3 regions of the Bacillus sp. SYZHCR11 genome follow, and region 2 is predicted to be linked to each of the others. Evidence: predicted binding sites of a transcription regulator. Region 2 holds the regulator's gene; each other region holds the start of a gene.
What was found. Region 2 encodes LexA, which represses DNA repair genes until DNA is damaged. Its sites were predicted from a motif close to CGAACATATGTTCG; they were not measured.

Region 1: uvrB (excinuclease ABC subunit UvrB) is a predicted target of LexA. The motif match lies at 2,482-2,495, and genes of this name have one in related genera.
Region 3: AC2CGA_RS05675 (YhjD family protein) is a predicted target of LexA. The motif match lies at 2,043-2,056, and genes of this name have one in related genera.

The regions. Positions count from the first base shown of each region.
Region 1 is NZ_JBXUND010000002.1:417,981-422,196, reverse strand. Features, by position in the region: gene AC2CGA_RS08805 (PEP/pyruvate-binding domain-containing protein) at 1-1,858, opposite strand, end outside; gene AC2CGA_RS08800 (CsbA family protein) at 2,159-2,395, shown strand; gene uvrB (excinuclease ABC subunit UvrB) at 2,571-4,216, shown strand, end outside.
Region 2 is NZ_JBXUND010000001.1:456,230-460,445, forward strand. Features, by position in the region: gene tkt (transketolase) at 1-270, opposite strand, end outside; gene AC2CGA_RS02100 (DUF896 domain-containing protein) at 437-670, opposite strand; gene AC2CGA_RS02105 (YneB family resolvase-like protein) at 739-1,389, opposite strand; gene yneA (cell division suppressor protein YneA) at 1,405-1,716, opposite strand; gene lexA (transcriptional repressor LexA) at 1,873-2,493, shown strand; gene AC2CGA_RS02120 (hypothetical protein) at 2,833-3,261, opposite strand; gene AC2CGA_RS02125 (YndM family protein) at 3,403-3,852, shown strand; gene AC2CGA_RS02130 (prohibitin family protein) at 3,880-4,216, opposite strand, start outside.
Region 3 is NZ_JBXUND010000001.1:1,245,491-1,249,706, reverse strand. Features, by position in the region: gene AC2CGA_RS05685 (sodium:solute symporter family protein) at 1-1,340, opposite strand, end outside; gene AC2CGA_RS05680 (DUF3311 domain-containing protein) at 1,337-1,537, opposite strand; gene AC2CGA_RS05675 (YhjD family protein) at 1,658-2,017, opposite strand; gene AC2CGA_RS05670 (TVP38/TMEM64 family protein) at 2,170-2,796, shown strand; gene lepB (signal peptidase I) at 2,793-3,308, shown strand; gene AC2CGA_RS05660 (monooxygenase) at 3,454-4,216, shown strand, end outside.

The DNA.
Region 1 (4,216 bases), on a different contig from region 2:
CATCTTTGATGACGGATGAAGACAATGTCCACTGATAATAGCGGTCAAACGTCTCCCGGAAGCCGTCATCTTCAATTCTATCCATAAAGTCGGCGTAGAGCTGTTTTCGTTTTTCTATCGTTTTATGAAACTCACTGTCAAAATCGTATCCGTTTCGGACATAGTTCTGAATGTTGGCCAAAGCGAAATAAGGGTTTTCCGCCCAAGTTTCTTCAATGAGATCATGACTTTTCACGGATCTCCAGCCGTATTCCTGTAAAAATTCGCCGACTTGTTCGAGAAAGCGTTTTCCCTCATTTGATTGCAGAAGCGTCTGATGCAGCTCATCGGCATGAGAAACCGTAAAGACGCGCCGCAGCTCAGGGCTGTCTTTTACTTGTCCGGAAAGCAGCCAGAGCTGTCTGTCGGTCTCCAATGACTTATTCATGACGCCGGCCAGCATTTCATACAGAAGGGAGGTGTTTTCTTTCTCAACCTGTCCGTACATAGATTCCAGTATCATGTTTAACGCAACCTGCGGAAAGACAATATTGAAATGTTCTGCGTATCCTTTTAAATAGAAGTCTTGCAGGTTTCGGAACGCATCAATGGCAGTCTCCGGCGTATGGTCTGTATGCGCCAGTTCGTCCAGCTTTTGATAAAAAGGCAGAAAGGTTTCCTGAATAATATCGTACATGCGGTCAGCCAAGACGGGGAAAAGCGCTTCTAACTGTTCTGCGGGCAGCTTGTCGTCCGTCTTATGCTGTCTGGAAAAAACATGGCCCTGATGAAGTTTGACACGCTCAATCTCGATGCCCATCACAGGGAAGGTCTTCGTGCTCTCTTTGAGGCCGTATTCCAAAGCCGGCACAATGAGTGAAGCGAATAACGGGCTGACGGGACCTTCTATATTGGACTCCATATTGAGCCAAAAATCTTTCTGATCCCGGGGCGTCATGATAAATTCCCGTTCTTCGTCTGCCGCTTTCTGATCCTGCGCGATCGTTGTAATCGGTCTGGCCTGAAGCAGATACAGCTTATTTTCGGCAAATCCGAATTCGAGATCCACGGGATAACCGTACAGTTCTTCCGTCTTTATCGTCAGCATGGCAAGCTCTTTGACGCTCTCGTCATCAAGGCAGAAGCGGTTTCTCATGTCAGCGGACGTCTCTTTTTCCGTCACGCCTTCGTCTTTAGAGACGATATACATTTCTTTTAAGCCGATTTCTTTTTCAATCTGAAATGTGTCTTTATTGACGATAAATGTGTCGGGCGTCACGCTGCCGGAGACGATTGCTTCTCCGAGGCCGTAGCTCGCGCTGATCATCAGTTCTCCGTCATCATGTGTGACGGGGTTGCGGCTGAAAATGACCCCTGAAACCTCGGAATTGATCAGACCTTGCACGACAACGCCCATTAACGGTTCTGCGGTGTCATTGTTCATTTTCTCTTTATAACCGCTGACCCGCGCCGAGAAGAAGGAAGCCCAGCACTCTTTCACTTTTCCGAGAAACTCTTCTTCAGTTTTGATATTTAAATAGGTTTCGTACTGGCCCGCGAAAGAAGCGCCTTCAAGATCTTCGGACGCGGAGGAGGAACGTACGGCGACAGAGGCGTATGATTCTCTCAATTCATAAAACGACGCTGTCAGTTCCTCCCGAAGCTCTTTTGAAAACGTGCCGTTCATAATGGCGCGCTCCATCTGTTCCTGATCTGCTTGAAGCCCGTTGTCTTCCATAAAACGTGTCAGGGCATTCGTCTGAATGATAAAACCGCCGGGAACGGGCAGCCCGTTTTTCGTCAGTTTAATCAGGTTCATTCCTTTTGCTCCTGCAGAGCGGCTCGATTCTTCCGCTTTTTGAAATCGCACTGAATACATGCGGTATGACCCCCTTTTTTTCTTCATCCAAGAAAATGATAGTAAACACTATCATTACATTGTAAAGAGGGAGGAAGAAACTGTCAAAGATACAAAGACCTAAACCTTCTCATCCTTTCGGCTGAAGAAAGGTAATTCGATTCATCTGGTTAATGGTTCAATGGATTTATATTCACATTTTCTTTGACAGATGATTGAAGACTGCCGAAAAAGGGTATTGTGATAGCAGGGGAACGATTGTCCGATTCTTCATTTTTTACTATAATCAGATGAGATGAAGAATTCCCGAGGAGGGTTTTTGTGATTACAAAAGCCGTTTTTGCATTATGTTTCCCTTTTATGCTGGTCGTCCTTTTTACGCGCGTCACGTTTAACCACTATGTGGCGATCGCTCTCACAGCCGCACTGCTTTTCGCATCCTATTTAAAGGGTTACACCGAAACGTATTTTATCGTTGGATTGGATGTCGTATCGCTGGTGGCCGGAGGGCTGTACATGGCCAAAAAAGAAGCAGACAAAAAGAAAGACAATGCCTGACATGGTGAATATGAAATAGAATGCCTGCTTTTACGCCATAAAAGCAGGTTTTTTATACAAAAATTGACTTGGTAAAAATAAACCATCGAACTTTAGTTCGTATTTTTAGTGATTTTGCCCGTCATTGTGTTACTATATCAATAGGAAGATTTCGTAAAGAAACGGAGGCTTTTTTGTGAAAGATCGTTTTGAGTTAGTCTCGAAATATCAGCCCCAGGGAGATCAGCCGCAAGCGATTGAGAAGCTTGTCAAAGGCATACAGGAAGGCAGAAAACACCAGACTCTCCTGGGTGCGACAGGGACGGGCAAAACCTTTACCGTGTCCAATCTGATTAAAGAAGTGAACAAACCGACACTGGTCATTGCCCATAACAAAACCCTTGCCGGACAGCTGTACAGCGAGTTTAAGGAGTTTTTCCCGAACAACGCTGTCGAATATTTTGTCAGCTATTACGATTACTATCAGCCGGAGGCATACGTGCCTCAAACGGATACTTTTATAGAGAAAGACGCAAGCATTAATGATGAAATTGATAAGCTGAGACACTCCGCGACATCCTCTCTGTTTGAACGGAGAGATGTCATCATTATCGCGAGTGTGTCATGCATATACGGCCTCGGTTCGCCTGAAGAATACCGGGAAATGGTCGTGTCGCTCAGACCGGAAATGGAGATTGAGCGGAACGAGCTGCTGAGAAAGCTTGTGGATATCCAGTATGCCCGCAATGATATCGACTTTCAGCGCGGGACGTTCCGCGTGCGCGGAGACGTTGTGGAAATCTTTCCGGCTTCCCGTGACGAACATTGTATCAGAGTGGAATTTTTCGGAGACGAAATTGAGCGGATCAGGGAGGTCGACGCTTTGACCGGAGAAATTCTCGGCGACCGTGACCATGTCGCGATTTTCCCGGCTTCCCACTTCGTCACCCGGGCGGAAAAGATGGAAAAAGCGATTCTGAATATTGAACAGGAGCTTGAGGAGCGCTTGAAAGTGATGCACGAAAACGGCAAGCTCCTTGAAGCGCAGCGGCTTGAGCAGCGGACGAGGTATGATCTTGAAATGATGCGGGAAATGGGTTTTTGCTCAGGGATCGAGAACTATTCAAGACATTTGACGCTCCGTCCGCCGGGCTCTACGCCGTATACGCTGCTTGATTATTTTCCGGACGATTTTATGATTGTCGTTGATGAATCACATGTGACGATTCCGCAGGTGCGCGGCATGTTCAACGGTGACCAGGCGAGAAAACAGGTGCTTGTCGATCACGGGTTCCGCCTCCCGTCAGCGCTTGACAACCGTCCGCTCCGATTCGAGGAATTTGAAAAGCATATGCACAATATCGTGTACGTGTCGGCGACTCCGGGACCGTATGAAATTGAGCATACGCCGGAAATGATCGAGCAGATCATCAGACCGACGGGACTCCTCGATCCCCTCATTGACGTCCGTCCGATCGAAGGACAGATTGATGATCTGATCGGCGAGATTCAGGCGAGGATTGAACGGAATGAACGCGTTCTCGTGACGACTTTAACGAAAAAAATGTCAGAGGATCTGACCGATTATCTCAAGGAAATCGGCATCAAGGTCAATTATCTGCATTCCGAGATTAAGACGCTTGAACGGATTGAAATCATCCGTGACCTCCGCCTCGGAAAACATGATGTGTTAATCGGCATCAACCTGCTGAGGGAAGGGCTTGATATTCCGGAAGTGTCACTTGTCGCCATTCTCGATGCGGATAAAGAAGGCTTCCTCCGTTCTGAACGTTCGCTGATTCAGACGATCGGACGGGCGGCACGAAACGCGGAAGGCCGCGT
Region 2 (4,216 bases):
CTGTTTCAAGTCTTCAATGCTGAGGTCATATCCGCTTAAATGCAGCATGCTGTATAAAAGCATTGAACCGTGGCCTGCTGATAAAACAAAGCGGTCGCGGTTAAACCAGCCCGGATTCTGCGGATTTACATTCATAAATTTCGTCCACAGCGTGTATGCCATCGGAGCGGCTCCCATCGGCATGCCCGGGTGTCCGGAATTCGCTTTTTCAATTGCGTCTATAGATAGTGTACGAATGGTGGCAACTGATTTCTTTTCAATTGTATCCATTATAATCCCCTTCCTTATTGTTGTACCTTTTCATCATAAAGCGATGCTGACTTTTTCTCAACTCTTTCAGCTTAAATTTGAGATAAACTTGTTGAAAATTGTCGTAAAGCACATCCTGATATTAGTATATACGAAAAAAGAATACGTATTGCCGTATTCTTTCTGTTTAGTGAAGATTATTTTTCTGTTGTTCTCTTTTTAATTTTTCAGGGGTGACATCGTTGCCTTCCGGATCAATCACTTTTACGCTCTTTAACGTATTTTTCATTGAGGAGCGGAATCCTTTCAAATACTCCTGGCGAAGCTTTTGCTGTTCAGCTTTTTCCTCATCCGTTATTGTGTTTGATTTAGCTTTTTGAGCCAATTCGTTAATTCTTGCGATTTTTTCTTTAGAAATCATAATAAGCTCCTTTGGTGCGTGTTGATTATATACTACTAAAACGCAGTCTTTTTTACAACTGATGCGCGTCAGCTGCCTTCTGTGTCTGCGGTATATTCCTGAAACCGCCGGTGAACCGTGGCTTTGGACACGTCATACCCGAATCCTCTTAAGGTCGCTGCGATTTCTGCAAAGGTAAGCTTGTTGGCTCTCAGCCTGATAATTTCCGAAACCGGAACCTCTTTTTTTTCTTTTCCGCTGTTTTCATGTCTGTTTTTCAGATTCCGTTCAGGCTTGTAGCCGTTTTTCACGGCTCTTTTCATTCCCCGCCGGATTTTCATATTGTGAATTTTCCTTTGATATTCCTCAACAATACTGACGATTTCAAGTACCATCGAATCAGCTTCGGAAAGCTCCAGTTCACCTTTATGAGCCGTCGTATATATTTTAACGTTCTCCCTGTAAATACAATGCAAAAGCGCAATCTTGGCGTTTCCTCTTCCCAATCTCGTTTCGTCCTGCACCAATATCGCGTCAATATGTGATTTTTTAATTTCATCAAGCATTTCAAATACTCCGTCGCGGTCCATTTCGTAACCGCTGGCTTTCTCAGAAATGACTTTCACGACTTCCATGCCGTTTGCAGCAGCGATCTCACTGAGCTCCTCTTCCTGTCTTTTTAATGACGTTTGCTGCTGTTCTTTGTTTGTGCTTACGCGGGCATAAATGAGCGCCTTCATTTCTCTCTTTCCTCTCTAATTGACAATGGCCAGCTGATATACGGCCGGATGCTTCTTCTTAACCGGTAGAATAAGTTCGTCTCCGGGCTTTATATCAGCAGTCTGGAGATGATTATTCTCCGTCACCCACTCAATGAAATCTTCTTTATTAATGTGTTTCTTTTCTGCTACATGATCCGCAAGTGACCAGAGTGTATCGCCGTCCTGAACCTTTATTTTAACATATTGGCTGAGGGACTGATCATTTCCCGCACATGAAACAAGTAAAATAGCGGCACTTAAAATCGCAGTAAACAGCCCGACAAATATGATAGATTCTTTCGCCATGTAAACAACCTCCGATAAGAATGTTTGTTCGCTTTTTATATCTTTCAGTATATACGAACAAATGTTTCTGTCAATCGTTTTTTTCGAACCTATGTTTGTACTGTCAGGAAAATCATGCTATAATCTACTTAAAATCGACGTTTTGAGGTGCGAAATATGACGAAGCTATCAAAAAGGCAGCTTGATATCCTGCGTTTTATTAAAGAAGAGGTAAAAACGAAAGGATATCCGCCTTCTGTAAGAGAGATAGGAGAAGCAGTAGGACTGGCTTCCAGTTCAACCGTGCACGGCCATTTGGCGCGGCTGGAGACAAAAGGCCTGATCAGACGGGACCCTACGAAACCGAGGGCGATTGAGGTATTGGATGAAGAAGAAGTCCATATTCCGAAAAGCCAGGTCGTAAACGTTCCGGTCATCGGGAAAGTGACGGCGGGTATTCCGATTACGGCTGTTGAAAATATCGACGAGTATTTTCCGCTTCCTGACCGGATGGTTCCTCCGGGCGAACATGTCTTTATGTTAGAAATCATGGGAGAAAGTATGATTGACGCCGGCATTTTTGACAAAGATTACGTCATTGTCAAACAGCAGAACACGGCCAATAACGGAGAAATCGTCGTAGCTATGACCGAAGATGATGAAGCGACGGTCAAGCGCTTCTATAAAGAAGACAATTATGTGCGGCTGCAGCCGGAAAATCCGACGATGGAGCCGATTATCCTGCAAAACGTAAGCATTTTGGGGAAAGTGATCGGCGTATTCAGAGCCGTCCATTAATTCTATTAAACTTCATTTATCGTAAAAAACCCCTCTGTAAGGGGTTTTTTTGCATAAAAAAAGCAGATTCGCCCTGGCTTAAGAAACGAACCTGCTAAGGAGGAAAAACTTACATTCTTATTATCCGACATCACACTTTTGAAGTCAACTAATAATGTTTCCCTCAAGAAACTTTTCATCCATTTTTCAACTTTTTATATATTTGTGCGTGATGAATTTGCTTTTTTATCTTTTCTTTGGGCGGGCACGTCAAAAATTTATGTATGAATATTTAGTACATAGTGTAATAAGTTAAATATAAATATAAAAAAACCCGCTGCCTTTAGCGAGTATCTATTTTCAATCAAAATGATAATATTCTACACCGTAGAACCCTTTAATATAGACGGGACCACAGACGTTTGAAGAACTTTCAACCAGAATCCTGTATTTGTGATACGGATCAATTGATTTTTTATCCTGGGCACTGAGGTTTAACCAGCTGCCGCTGTAGTTTTTAGAACTTAATGTATAAAAATTTCCGTTCAGCGCCATCCGCTGGAGTTTCATGCTTAAACCGCACGAAGAGTTGTTCATTATGGTGAACTTATAGCCTAAAAAGTAATCGTCGGCAGCTACAGCACCCGGATTTTCAATATGAAACTCTTTTGCGTTTCCCTCCAAAGTGAAGCTTGTTTTTGATCCGAATTCAGTGGTAGCCGCTTTAGCTGAGTGTATTCCGCTAAAACATAATAAAAAAACAGCAATACATATCCAGTATTTTTTCATTTGCATCCCCCTTTTTACATATTTTAACTTGTGAATCCTGTGATGTCTATTCACATTTTACTTTATAACCACTATATACCAGTTTAAAAATTTGCGGATTGCTTACAATGAAGACTAAACGAAATAACGAAGGTGGTTCAAATGAAACACGTAATTGCTTTCGCTTCTAAAACGGCGCTCACACTTGCTTTACTGTACATTGTTCTGGATCTTATGTACCAAGTAACCTTTTTAAACGTTCTGTTTATTACAGTGATCTTAAGTTTAATCACTTATTTTGCGGGTGATTGCATGATTCTGCCGAGAACAAGCAATTTCACAGCCGTTGCAGCTGATTTCGGAATTTCATTCATTATATTATGGATATTCCTGATGAACATTGGCGGGTTTAATGTCTCTCCTGCCGCGGCAGCGGTTATCTCTGCACTTTGCATTTCTGTTTTTGAGGCATTTTTTCACCGGTATTTGCAGCAATATGTACTTCCCGAAGATTATAAGGACACAACAGAGACGGATAGCACGCTATGGAGCTATCAAACCGAGGCGTCTGAAGAATTAGTGTCGGAAAAAGACCCTCAGGAAAAAACATAAAAAGGAGGCAATCGCCTCCTCCTCTTTTTACTTTTGCTTCTGATCGTCAAGCGGCAGCTGCAGCAGTGAGTCTGTGCCTGTCGCTTTCGGCGTTTTTCCGTCCCATTTTTCAATCCATTTATATTTGATCATTTCATCGGACATTGATTTCTTAATGATTTCGTTATAGTCAGCGATCCCTTCCGCTTCAATTTTTTTCTTTTTCGCTTCGGCTTCGGCTATTTTAATTTCAGTTTGTGTCCGTTCAAGTTCCTGTGAAGACTTCACCCTTGCATCGATGGCTTCCTGTGTGGCTTTATCCGGCTTCGGTACGCCAAGCGTCAGATCATCAATTAAAAATCCGAGACTCTTCATATCATCAGCA
Region 3 (4,216 bases), 790 kb from region 2:
GGAAAGAGGGTTCCGACGGTTGATTCGGTCAGCGTAATGAAGGCCACTGTTCCGACCCCGGCCGTTATGCCGGCAAAAGCGCCGTGGCTTGTGATGAAACGCCGCTTCGGCAGGCTGAATAAGAGGGCGGGGAAAAGCTGGGTGACAAGGCTGTAGCCCATTAAAAGCAAGGTGACGATGGTATTTCCGCCTTTCAGCGTAAAATATACGGAAATCAGCGCGATAACGGGTACGGCGTATTTTGCGAGCCGTGAGACTTTTTCGTCAGTCGTGCCGGGCAGAATGGCTTTGTACACATTTTTGGCGAACAGCGTGCTTGAGGCCATTAATATCATTGAACCGGGTACAAGCGCCGTCAGGATGCCCGCCGATCCGATCAGCCCGACAAACCAGGGATCAAAGGTTTTCACAGACAGCTTTAATAAGGCGAGATCCGTGTCCGCCCCTTTTAAACCGGGCACCTGCAGAATCGCCGCAAATCCGGTAAAGATGACAAACAGCAGGACGAGCTGATAAAGAGGCATGATGATCGCGTTTTTCCGAAACACCCGCGGATGCTCCGCCGAATAGGAAGCGGCAAAGGTATGAGGCCACATATAAAAGCCGAGGGCGGTCAGCAAAACCGTTGAGCTGAACCAGGAAACGCTCTGTCCGGTTTCCGGCAGCGTGAGAAAACCGGGTTTTGCGGCGTCAATTTGTTTGAACATCTCCGTAAACCCGCCGTAATAATGAATGGGCAGATAAATACCTAAATACAGGACGATGCCTAAAATCATGATATCTTTGACGACGGATATCCACGCTGAACCGTGGATTCCTGAAACCATCACATAAATCGTGATGGAGACAGCGCCGATCCAGACAGCGGCGGAGGGCGGAATCTGTCCGTATGACGTTGCTGAAACAATTAATCCGAGCCCTTTCAGCTGCAGGACGAGATAGGGGATGAGGGATGCGATGCCGACGAGCGATACGAGAATGCCGAGGAGCGGGCTGTTGTATTTTGAAATGAAAAAATCTGATTGCGACATCAGTTTGTGTTGTTTGGCGTAAGTCCACACGGCTGGCAGAAGCCAATATGACAAAATGTAGGCAAGGCAGCCGTACGCGATAATATAAAAGGCCGGGCCTCCTTTTCCGTAAGCCCATCCGCTTCCGCCGAGGAATGTAAAGGTCGTGTATATTTCTCCCGCCATTAATAAAAAGACAAACATCGTGCCGAAGCCGCGTCCGCCCACCGTCCATTGTTCAAGGTCCATATGTTTTCCTTTTCGGGCCCGGATTCCGAGATATACACAAAACAGGAGCACGGCGGCCATTACGGGAAATGCTGCATTCATTCCGTCTCACCCGCCTTGTTTTCTTTGTCCAATTTGTAAACGGCGGCCATCAGAACGGAAGTCAGCACCGCCCAGATGACGACATATGCAAGAATGAAAGGCATTCCGAAAACATAAGGCGTCACCCGGTTGGCAAATGGAATGCCGGCGAGAATTCCGAAAAAGGGCAGGGCGGCGAGAACATGAATCAGTTTCATAACATTCCTCCTTTTCATTGAAAACAGCGTGTCCCGATTATAAAGAAAATCATGTCGAATGTATAGTGTGAATAGTCTGAATTTTATTATCTGAAAAGGAAAAGCAGGCCCGGCTGCTTTTTAAATGGTCGCAAGAGACAGGTAATATTCCAATAAGGCGGTGACCTGTTCCCGTATTCTCGGGTTGAAATAACGGTGTTTTTCTTCATAGCCGTTAATGGTGCATATATAAAGCGTAAATGCTTCGTCTCTTTCCGCTTCGTATATTTTAATTTTACGCTTTCTTAACTCTTTTCGAACATCACTCAAATCCTTTTGTGCTAATTTTAAAGAGCAGCTGATAAGCTGTTTATAGGGTTGTTTTAATTTGAACGGGCACGAATCAAGCGCTTCGAGGTCCCGGTTCAGGATGGCTGCCGCCATGGGCAGAAACAGCCCTTTTTCGATGAGATCGCGGGTGCCGCTCCGAATGTCAGGCATAAATACTCCTTCTTTCTTAAAAACGAGAACGTTTGTTCTTATTTTATACTCGCTTACACGATATTTCAAGACGGAAAATCTCGTAAACATTTTCGTTTTTTGGAGATAATGTGTAGAATAAGGATAGACAAACTCGTTAAGGAGTATAAACGTTGGAGCAATTTTTATCATATTTGACTGAGGAACAGCTGACGGAATGGTTCCAAAGCTATAGAGCTTTCGGCCCGGCGGCTGCGGCTGTATTGCCTTTTATTGAAGCGTTTCTTCCGTTTTTGCCGCTCGTTGTATTTGTGGTGGCGAATACGAATGCATTTGGTTTGTGGGAAGGTTTTTTTCTGTCATGGCTCGGGTCTGCGTCAGGATCGATGCTGATGTTTTATGCCGTCCGCCGTTTCGGACAGAAAAGAGCTTTCGGTTTCATCCGCAGGCATCAGACCATAAGGCGGATGATGCTCTGGGTTGAGCGGCACGGTTTCGGTCCGCTGTTTATTTTACTTTGCTTCCCCTTTACGCCGTCCGCTGCGGTTCATATCGTTGCCGGTCTGTCACGGGTAGGGGCGCTGCAGTTTATATCAGCAGCCGCGATGGGGAAAATGGTTATGATCTTTATGATCAGTTTTATCGGGTATGATCTTCACGCACTCATTACACAGCCTTTCAGGATGGCGGGCGCCATAATGGTGATCGCGGTGCTGTGGTATGCCGGAAAGCATATCGAACGGCGTTTACAGACGAGAATCAGTCAGCATGAGAAAGACGGAGGGAGACAGGAATCTTGAAAAAACGATTTTGGTTTATAGCCGGCGTGCTTATCGTTGTTTTGGCCATACAATTAAAGAATGCCATTTTTATTGATTATAAAGTCGAAGGAATCAGCATGAATCCGACCTTTAAACAAGGAAATGAGCTGATGGTCAACAAGTTTTCCCATCGTTACAAAACGATCCGCCGTTTCGATATTGTTCTGTTTAAAGGCCCGCACCGCAAAGTGCTGATCAAACGTGTCATCGGGCTCCCCGGCGAGTCAATCGCATACAGGGAGGATCAGCTGTATGTGAATGGAAAACGGGTGGCGGAACCGTTTTTAAAACCGTTAAAGTCATCATTGTCCGCCGGGAGCCATGTGACCGGTGATTATACGCTGAAGGAAACGACCGGGCGCAAAAGCATACCGAAGGGACAATACTTTGTTATTGGCGACAACCGCATATACAGCCTCGACAGCCGTCATTTCGGTCCGATTAAGGATAAAGACATTGTCGGAGTCATCAGTGAATCAGACGCCAAGTGAACGGCGTCTTTTTTTCGGAAATGATTGTAAAAAAGCGGAGGAAAGACTATAATGAAAATTGTTACGCGCGAAACAAAAAAGGAGGCGTTTTATTTTTCGTATTTTTGTTACGCGCGCAACAAAAATATGAAAGAGGGCTGATGAAATGAAAACACAGGCTGCCATTATCGGGGGAGGTCCGGTCGGGCTTATGCTTGCATCAGAACTGGCGCTGGCCGGAGTGAAAACGACTGTCATTGAACGATTGAAGAAGACGGTGCCGTATTCCAAAGCGCTTATCATGCATCCGCGCACACTTGAGCTTTTTGCCATGAGAGGCATATTGGAACGCTTCTTGGAAAAAGGGACGAAGGTGTCTTCCGGCCATTTTTCCATGCTGGATACACGGCTGGATTTTTCTCGGCTGGATACGAAGCAGAATTATTCGTTAATGCTGCCACAGGCAGAAACGGAGCGGATGTTGGAGGAGTATGCATCAAGTCTCGGCGCAGACATCATCCGCGGGGCGGAAGCGGTGGCTGTTACCCAGACGGATGACGGAGTGGAGACGGTGTTCCGGGACGAAAGCGGAATCCGCACTCTTCACAGCTTATATGCCGCGGGTACAGACGGAGCGGGGAGCATTGTCCGGAAACAGGCGGGCATCGCTTTTTCGGGCACTGATGCCGACTTAACAGGAACCCTTTGTGATGCCGCTTTGAAACATCCGCCCGAATCTTCCTTTTTTTCAACGTGCCGGCTGGAGGGATCGGTTGTGATTATCCCTCTTACGGACGGACTTTTCCGCGTCCTCATCGTTTCTCCGCACGTCCCGCAAAAGCGGAAGGAAGAGCGGGTCACCGAAGATGAGCTGAAAGAAGACCTGCGGCGGATATGCGGCACTGATTTCGGATTGAGTGATCCGGTAT